DNA from 3 places in the Neisseria brasiliensis genome. Region 1 is predicted to be linked to each of the others. Evidence: predicted binding sites of a transcription regulator. Region 1 holds the regulator's gene; each other region holds the start of a gene.
The links. The regulator FNR, encoded in region 1, switches genes on or off when oxygen is low (the NO sensors DNR and NnrR bind a similar motif). The targets are predictions, from matches to a motif close to TTGATNNNNATCAA.
Positions count from the first base shown of each region.

Region 1 (3,283 bases):
GCCGGGTATTTCCAAACAAATCCGATTACTGGAAGAAGAGCTGGGCATTCAGATTTTTATCCGCAGCGGTAAACGCGTGGTTTCAGTTTCCCAGCCGGGCAAAGCAGTGTTGGAAATTTCCGAGCGCATTTTGCGTGATGTGCAAAATATCAAAAACATCGGCAGCGAGTTTACCGACCACGATAGTGGCGCACTCACCATTGCCACAACCCATACACAGGCACGTTATGCCCTGCCGCACATTGTGGCTGATTTTGTAAAGCGTTATCCCAGAGTTAATCTTACCATCAAACAAGGCAGTCCTTCGGCTATTGCGCAGATGGTCAGCAACGGTGAAGCCGACATTGCCATTATTACCGAAAAGCTCGACGACCATCCTGAATTGCGCAAACTTAATTGTTACGACTGGAATCATGCGGTGATCGTGCCTAAGAACCATCCTTTACTTGATTGCAGAAATCCGCTCAGCATTGAAGATTTGGCCAGCTTTCCGTTAATTACTTATGAATTCGCCTTCCATTCTAGCAGCAGCATCGCGCGTGCTTTTACCAAAGCCAAGCTGGAGCAGCCGGAAGTGGCTCTAGCCGCTGCTGATACCGACGTGCTAAAAACGTATGTCAAACTGGGCTTAGGCGCGGGCTTGATGGCAAAAATGGCTTACGATCCGCAAGCCGATCAAGATTTGGAATTGATTGATGTGGCTCATTTGTTTGAGCCGTCACCCACTTGGATTGCTATCCGTTCAGATACTTATTTACGCGGCTATACTTATGACTTTATCGAGATGTTTGCACCTCATTTAAACCGTGAAAATATCGACCGTATCTTGTATACACCGATTATGGAGGACTTCTCCATTTAAATTAGCGCGTTTGTTTATTTCCCTAAAGATAAAAGGCCGTCTGAAACACACAACTTCAGACGGCCTGTTGACATTTTCAGCCCTTACATAGCATGCGCGCAGCCGGATACCATTTTTTTCAAGGCCTGCGAGTCGAGAATCTTGATGTGTTTATGTTCCACTTCAATCAAACCTTCGTGATGGAATTTCGACAACGTGCGGCTGACGGTTTCTAGCTTCAAACCCAAATAGCTGCCGATTTCTTCACGCGACATGCGCAGGATGAAATCATTGGCGGCAAAACCGCGCGAATACAAACGATTCGATAAATTCAACAAAAATGCGGCCAAACGCTCTTCGGCACGCATATTGCCCAACAACAGCATCACGCCTTGATCACGCACGATTTCGCGGCTCATCAAGCGGAAAAAGTGGGTTTGCAGGCTTGGAATGTTTTGTCCCAACTCTTCCATGTGGGCAAACGGCAATTCACACACTTCACTGTCTTCCAAGGCCACGGCATCGCAGCTGTGGACATGCGAACAAATGCCGTCCATACCGATCAATTCGCCCGACATAAAGAAACCGGTCACTTGGTCGCGTCCGTCTTGGCTTGCCACCGTGGTTTTGAAAAAACCGGCACGAATGGCAAACAAAGAAGTAAACGGTTCGCCGGCGCGGAACAGATATTCGCCTTTTTTCAGACGACGGCTCTGACGGATAACGGCATCCAGCTGGGAAAATTCGTTAGGCATCAAACCAACCGGCAAACAAAGTTCACGCAAAGAACACGTCGAACACAATGCTTTCAATTGATGTGTAGAATTGTGTGTGGCCATAAAATACCTTTTTTATAAAACTTCTTACTGACTGAGCTTCTCTTGACTCATATCAAGACAGGTTTATCATAATGTGGCATTCTAGCAAACTAAATCGAATTTTACTAATTCGTTAAACAAAATATAAGCACAACACGACCATCATGAAAATAATTCCGATACAAAACAACGAACTACCAGAATTTGACCGCGACTTGATTGCCAAGCTTCCGGCAAGCGGCCCACGCTATACGTCTTATCCCACCGCCGACCGCTTCCACGATGGCTTTCGCGAAGCCGAATACACCCATGCGCTGCACTTACGCGGCCTAGGTGCGCTCAACAAACCTTTATCGCTTTATATCCACATTCCATTTTGCAATACCATCTGCTATTACTGCGGCTGCAACAAAATCATCACCAAAGACAAAACCCGCGCCGATGCTTATATTGAGTATCTTGAGCGCGAAATGGAATTGCTCTCCCCACATCTCAACGGCCGCCATCAATTGGCACAACTTCACTTCGGCGGCGGCACACCGACCTTCTTGAGCGACGACCAGCTTGAGCGCGTGTTTGAGATGATTCGCAAGCATTTCCAGCTGATGCCCAACGGCGAATATTCCATTGAAATCGACCCACGCAAAGTCAGCCGCGAAACAGTGCACAAACTCGGCAAACTCGGTTTCAACCGCATGAGCGTGGGCATTCAGGATTTCGATCCGAAAGTGCAGGAAGCGGTCAACCGCATTCAAAGCTTTGAAGAAACCAAAGAAGTGATTGATGCCGCACGCGAAGCCGGCTTCAAATCCGTCAGCGTCGATTTGATTTACGGCTTACCACATCAATCGGTAGAAAGCATGAAAGCCACTATTGATACTGTGCTCAGTCTCGATCCCGACCGCTTGGCGCTGTATCACTATGCCCACCTGCCACATATTTTCAAACCGCAGCGCCGCATCGACACCAATGCTGTACCGGGCAGCGAAGAGAAGCTCGATATGCTGCAATACTGCGTGCAAACTCTCACCGACCGCGGCTATGTGTTCATCGGCATGGATCACTTTGCCAAACCTGACGACGAGCTTTCCATCGCCCTGAAAGAAGGCTGGTTGCAGCGTAATTTCCAAGGCTATTCAACCTATGCCGATTGCGATTTAGTAGCCATCGGCGTGTCCAGCATCGGCAAAATCGGCAGCACCTATGCCCAAAACGAGCGCGACATCGACGCCTATTATGCCGCCATCGATGAAGGCCGCTTGCCGATTATGCGCGGCTACCAGTTGAACCAAGACGACTTATTGCGCCGCAACATCATTCAAGATTTGATGTGTCGCTTTTCATTGGATTTCCAAATTTACGAAAGCGTGTTCGGCATTCCATTCCACCAATATTTTGCCGATGAATTGGCCGACTTGCAGAATCTGGCCGAACTCGGCTTGCTGCGCTTGAAGCCGCACGGTCTGACTGTGACCCCGGAAGGCCGTTTCCTGATTCGCAATATTGCCATGGTATTCGACTACCACTTGCGCCATAAAGAAACCACGGCGAAATATTCGCAAACCGTGTAAAATGTTTTGCTTCATGACAAGGCCGTCTGAAACATATTCTGCTTTCAGACGGC
Region 1 covers NZ_CP046027.1:1,680,309-1,683,591, reverse strand. Annotated here, with positions in the region: gene GJV52_RS08460 (CysB family HTH-type transcriptional regulator) at 1-862, shown strand, start outside; gene fnr (fumarate/nitrate reduction transcriptional regulator Fnr) at 946-1,680, opposite strand; gene hemN (oxygen-independent coproporphyrinogen III oxidase) at 1,824-3,230, shown strand.

Region 2 (3,283 bases), 110 kb from region 1:
ATGCCGTGATCGTAATCCAAGCAGCGGAATTCGCAGCTGTCTTTATTCAGATTGTAATGGCGGGCAGTAAAACAGCGGGATGAATAGGCCAGCGGCATTTTCCCCCATGCGAATACTTCGGTTTCGATACCGTTTGTTGCAGAAGTAATCGCAGCCAATTTTTCCCGACTCAATTCTGCAGGAGCCAACCAGCGATATGCGCCCAAATTTTTAAATAATGTCAGGGTAGTGTCGTTATAGATATTGAGGCTGGCACCGGCTACAAACGGTATGCCGTGTTCGCGAGCCAGTTTGACAGCACCCATATCGTTGGCTTCAATTTTAAATTTTCCTTGCCCGGCAATTTTGCGCAAGCGTTTTAAATCGGATTCACTTTCCAGTAAAACCTGTGAAGATAAAATAATTTCTTTACCGCTGTCTGCCAAGTCTTCTGCCAAGCCGAACCAGTCCGAAAAGCGCATTTTTTGTCGGCGCGAACACACGACTTCTCCAAGATAAATGGTATCGAGCGGGGCATCCAGCATGGTTGTATAAAACTCCAGTAAAGTTTCTTTTTGCCAGAAAAACAATACAGGGCCTAATGATAATTTTAATTTGCTCATACGGTTTATCCTATTTCCACGGACGGCTATATGCCCCTAAAGTTGTTTGGCTGCCTTCAGAGACTTTACCCAAAGCATTGCTCCAAGCAGGTTGGATACGGAAATGTTTCTTATCGGCTGCCGCCGCATCCAAAGCTTGCCGCATGGCTTTCGTCACTTGTGCCGTGTACATCGGACTGCGTTGGCGGCCTTCAATTTTGACGGCACTGACGCCGATATCGATTAATTGCGGCAACATTTCCAGTACATTCAGACTGGTCGGTTCTTCTAATGCGTAATACGTTTCATCATTGACTTCAAAGCGGCCTTTGCACAAAGTCGGGTAGCCGGCCGGTTCGTTCGGATTGAATTGATCAATCAATATATGGTTTAAACGCACATCCATGCGGTCTGGTTCTTGTTCCCAACGAACCGATTTTGCAGGAGAACATACTCCCTGCATATTGGGTGATTCCCCGGTAGCATAGCTGGATAAAATACAGCGGCCTTCAACCATCACACACAGGCTGCCAAAACCGAATACCTCGATTTCGACATCGGTATGTTCGATAACATGTTTTACCTGATCAATTGTCAAAACACGGGGCAGAACGACTCGGCGGATGTTAAACAAATCTTTCATCAGGTTGATGGCTTCGTAATTGGTTGCGGAACCCTGCACAGACATATGCAGCCGTAAATCAGGATATTTGTCGGTGGCATAAGCCATCAGTGCTGGATCGGCGACAATCACGGCATCAGCGCCCAGTTGCACTGCAGTATCAATAGCTTTTTGCCACTGTTCGGATTGTCCGGCTTGGGCAAAGGTATTGATGGCCATTAACACCTGCCGCCCTCGCTCATGAGCATAGGAAACCCCTTGCATTGCCGATTTCATATCAAAATTTAAGCCTGGAAAATTTCGGGCATTCGTAGCATCTTTGAGTCCCATATAAACGGTGTCTGCACCATTATCAATTGCTGTTTTCAAAGCAGGTAAATTACCAGCCGGGCAGACCAGCTCCGGAATTTTCTGCATATTATGCTCCTTGTTATTTACTATCTTAATATCGGTTTAAAATCAATATCTGGTATGACAAGGCGGATTTTATGTATAAAAAGCACAATATGTTCTGACTTAAATCAAGCTGATTTTTGGGAATTAGATGTTTGTTAATATTAAATCAAAAAAGAGATCAGTATTTGAATATGTTTTTCAAAGGGTTATGAAAAGTGGGAAGATTTCACATTGAAAGAAATTGGCTATTATATTTATAAATTTTTACAATAATAGCAGTTTGTTTGAGGCTGATTTAAATAAAAGGCCGTCTGAAAAACCATTTTCAGACGGCCTTTTATGTTAATCATCAATCATTTATAAATCAAACACAGCCGTCACCGGCGCATGGTCGCTCGGACGCTCTTGGCCGCGTGCAACCAAATCAACGTTCACATCTTTTAATACCGCAGACAAGGCCGGAGAAATCAGCAGGTGGTCGATGCGCAAGCCCAAACCGCGTTGGAACATGGCACCGCGGTAGTCGAACCAAGTGTAAAACGCGCCTTCGGGGTGGATTTGGCGCAGGCTGTCGGTAAGGCCTAAGTCGAGCAGGTTTTTAAACCATTGGCGCTCAATGCTGGAACAATGGATTTTTTCATGCCATTTTTCCGGGTCGTAGCAGTCGGCATCGGCCGGAGCGATGTTGAAATCACCGAGCAAAACCAATTTTTCATGGCGGGTCAGTTCGTCACGCACAAATTCGGTAAGCGCGGCAAACCATTGTTCTTTATATTCAAATTTCGGGCTGTCGAGCGCTTCGCCGTTAACGCAGTAAACATTAATCACGCGCACGCCGTTGATGGTGGCGGCAATCACGCGGCGTTGCGGGTCGTCGGGCAGGTTGGGCAGGCCGGTGTGCACATCTTGCGGCTCGGTACGGCTGATAATGGCCACGCCGTTGTAGGTTTTTTGGCCGCTCCAAACGGTGTGCCAGCCCATCATTTGCAGCGCGGCGGCAGGGTATTTGTCTTGGTCGAGCTTGAGTTCTTGCAAGACCAAGACATCGGGTTGGTGTTCGGCCAGCCAGTTTTGCACTTGCGGCAGGCGCACGTTGAGGGAATTGACGTTCCAAGTGGTGATTTTCATGGGGATTCCGTGTGTGGGAGAACAGGCCGTCTGAAAGTGTCGGCCGAAAAAAACAGCGCGGTTGGCTGATGAACCGCGCTATTTTAGCATTGATTTTGGTGGGATTTAAACTCAAGCGGCTTGTTGGCCGGCTTGTTTTAAGCTTTTGAGCGTGTGCAAAATCATGGCGGCTTCATCGGAAATCAGGCGGTATTCGAGCACGCGGTGGTAGCGGGTGAATTCGACCAAGCCTTCGCTGCGTAATTTGGCTAAGTGGTTGGACACAGTGGTAGCGTGTTGACCGGTGGCGGCGCAAAGTTCCGTTACGTTGCGATCGCCTTCAAGCAAGAGAAACAGGATGCTCATACGCTCGGGTTGGGCGATGAGTTTCAATAGGGTTGAGAGACGTTGGTTTTCCATGGCTGTGCTTTGTGTTTGGTTGAGATAAATAATGCGGTAGATAATTGTAAAAGATAGTCATTCTTTTTCCGATTATCATGATTTCGAACCGCTTGTTTTCATTGAGTTTAACATCAAATTTGTGCTTGCCGATTTACTTAGTTTAAAAATATCGTAA
Region 2 covers NZ_CP046027.1:1,575,173-1,578,455, forward strand. Annotated here, with positions in the region: gene GJV52_RS08010 (U32 family peptidase) at 1-602, opposite strand, end outside; gene ubiU (ubiquinone anaerobic biosynthesis protein UbiU) at 613-1,620, opposite strand; gene xth (exodeoxyribonuclease III) at 1,957-2,727, opposite strand; gene GJV52_RS08025 (ArsR/SmtB family transcription factor) at 2,839-3,126, opposite strand.
Region 2: the regulator FNR is predicted to act here: its motif matches at 1,715-1,728, upstream of ubiU (ubiquinone anaerobic biosynthesis protein UbiU).

Region 3 (3,283 bases), 800 kb from region 1:
GCCAATGCAGCAACTTGCTCGCGCAACGCTTCGCGCGCGCGGTTCATTTCCTGCTCAACATCGGCTTTAGCTTGTGCTGTAATGCGTGCGGCTTCTGTAGAAGCTTGCTGTTTGGCTTCTTCTACAATTGCAGCAGCACGTTTTTCGGCGTTAGCCACCATTTCGGCAACTTGTCCACGCCCTTCGGCCATGAGTTCTGCAACTTTCTTTTCTGCCTGCTCAAAATCGCTTTTACCGCGTTCGGCTGCAGCCAAACCCTCAGCAATTTTGGCGGCGCGCTCGTCCAACGCTTTTGCGATTGGCGGCCACACAAATTTCATGGTAAACCAAACCAAACCGAAAAAGACGATGATCTGCGCAAATAAGGTTGCATTAATATTCACTTTACTTAACCTTCGTATTAGGGTTAATCAAACAAACGATGAAACCGTTTGTAACGAACTTGTGTTCGGATTAGCCTGCAAACGGGTTAACGAAGGCGAACAGCAAGGCAATAGCAACACCGATCAAGAACGCGGCATCGATCAAACCAGCGATCAAGAACAGTTTGGTTTGCAATGGACCAATCAATTCAGGCTGACGAGCAGAAGATTCCAAGTATTTAGAACCTACCATAGCGATACCGATAGAAGCACCCAAAGCGCCCAAAGCTACGATCAAGCCACATGCAATAGCAATCAAACCCATTTTTAAAACTCCTTAAAAGAAAACAAAGGTTAAAACTACGTTGAAAAAATTGAAAAACTACTTAAAAAGAACAACTAAACTTAGTGTGCATCATGTGCTTGGCCAATGTAAACAAACGCCAGCGCCATGAAGATAAATGCCTGCAGGGTAATCACCAAAATGTGGAAAATCGCCCAAGCCAAACCGGCCAAAATGTGGAACATGAACAGAATCGGATCCATCACGCCAATGCTGCCGGAAGCTGCCCATGCACCACCCAACAAAGCAATCAGCAAGAATACCAGCTCACCGGCATACATGTTACCGAACAACCGCATACCGTGTGATACGGTTTTCGACAAGAATTCCACGATATTCAACAAAAAGTTGGCAGGTGCCAATTTCGCACCAAATGGTGCACTGAACATCTCGTGCATCCAACCGCCGAAGCCTTTGATTTTCACGTTGTAGTAAATACAAATAATCAAGACACCGATAGCCAATGCCAGCGTGGTATTCAAATCAGCGGTCGGCACGACACGCAATAATGCATAGTGGTCACCAGTAATGCCCTGCCAAGCCAGCGGCAACAAATCAACCGGCAGCAAGTCCATGGCATTCATCAGGAAAATCCATACAAACAAGGTCAAACCTAATGGCGCAACGGCTTTGCGTGATTGTTCGTTATGGATAATGCTTTTACACATATCATCCACAAACTCAAACAGGATTTCTACCGCAGCTTGAAAGCGGCCGGGCACGCCGGCGGTTGCTTTTTTGGCACCACGCCATAGGATAAAGCTACCGATAATCCCCAACACGACCGCAAAGAAAATTGCGTCCAAGTTGATGTAAGAGAAATCAGCGATATTTTTCAGGCCTTGGCCTTGGGTTACGTCCGACAAACTGGTCAAGCTTTGCAAGTGGTGCTTGATGTAGTCGGCAGCGGTCATAGATTCACCTGCCATAGTCTTTAACTCTCAAATAATACAAAAAAACCAAATGGCTGACGCCGAGCAATCCGAAGAAAAACGGAAGGAAAACCAGTGATTCATGCCAAATTGCAAACACAATCAGCATCAACACCAGCGACAGCACTACTTTTAAAACTTCTCCAAAAATAAACATCCTGCTTTGCAGGTAAGGATTATTTTTAACAAGCTTTAAAAGTAAAACTGCAATAGATGAAGGGATGAGATAGGTGATTCCGCCGGCTAATGCCGACCAAAAACCGCTTTTGCCTACGATTATCGCGCTTAAGGCAGAAACCGCAAACAAGACAATCACTTGTAAAATTAAAATCTGCTTCATATTTTTAAGGCGATTGAGCCACAATACCAAAGCGAGGCTACTATAATCAAGAAGTGCTATGTCGTCAAGCGATTGTTAAGCTTTGTGAAACGTTATTATTTGAGGATACTGCAATTTCAGAAAATTTCTTTGTTTGACAACTGCAATTTTGCGAGGATTTTAACACAAATTACACACTGTTACATACTTATTAATCTTGAAATACAATAATTTATAAACACCCAACATATTCCGTTGTTTTGACTTCACATAATCTCTTTGATTTCAATCAGATTTTAATAAGGCCGTCTGAAATTTTCAGACGGCCTGAAGCATCATTTTTTTGTGCAAATGAAACAGTTTTACTTAAAATTTTTGGTATTTAGCCCAAAATTAAAGGCTATGCATCGTATTGAATGCCCAATTGTTTCAACAGATATTCAAAGGTTTCCGGCGTGTCGAAATGCAACACGATTTTGCCCTTTTTCTGATTGGTGGTTTTGATTTCGGCATTCACACCTAATCGCTCGGTCAATGCGTCATTCAAACGTTGCACATCAGGACTGATGGTTTTCTTCGGCTCAACCTCTTTGCTTTGATGTGCCAACTGACTACGGCGCTCGACTTCACGCACCGACCAACCGTTTTTCACTGCCTTTTGCGCCAATTCCAATTGCTCGACCACCGGCAACGTCAACAACGCACGCGCATGCCCCATTTCCAAGCGGCGTTGGTAAAGCATATCTTGTACCGGTTCGGGCAAGCTCAACAAACGCAAACTGTTGGAAATCGCGCTGCGGCTTTTACCGACAGCCTTAGCCACGGTTTCATGCGTTAGGCCGAATTCATCGACCAAGCGTTTCAAGCCTTGTGCTTCTTCAATCGGATTCAGGTTTTCACGTTGCAGGTTTTCAATCAAGCCCATCGCCAGCGCGGTTTCGTCGCTGATGGTTTTGATAACCACCGGAATTTCAGTCAATCCGGCCAATTGCGACGCGCGCCAGCGGCGTTCACCGGCAATCAATTCATATTGCGACAAACCGTGTTCGCGCACAATCACCGGCTGAATCACGCCTTGCGCTTTAATCGAATCGGCCAACTCTTGTAACGCTTCGTCATCCATTTGCACACGCGCCTGATAGCGGCCGGGCTGGATATCGCTGATGGCGACAGAAGTCAGACGGTCGCTGGTGCTGTTGTCCACACCATTGGAAATCAGGGAATCTAAACCGCGGCCCAAACCGCCTTTCATTTTTGCCATATTGTTATCCTTTATTTTAACGGCGCCACAACAGCGCTTTTCAGACGGCCTTATCAAATCATGCGC
Region 3 covers NZ_CP046027.1:876,548-879,830, forward strand. Annotated here, with positions in the region: gene GJV52_RS04415 (F0F1 ATP synthase subunit B) at 1-383, opposite strand, end outside; gene atpE (F0F1 ATP synthase subunit C) at 454-687, opposite strand; gene atpB (F0F1 ATP synthase subunit A) at 768-1,634, opposite strand; gene GJV52_RS04430 (ATP synthase subunit I) at 1,624-1,977, opposite strand; gene GJV52_RS04435 (ParB/RepB/Spo0J family partition protein) at 2,357-3,217, opposite strand.
Region 3: the regulator FNR is predicted to act here: its motif matches at 2,236-2,249, upstream of GJV52_RS04430 (ATP synthase subunit I).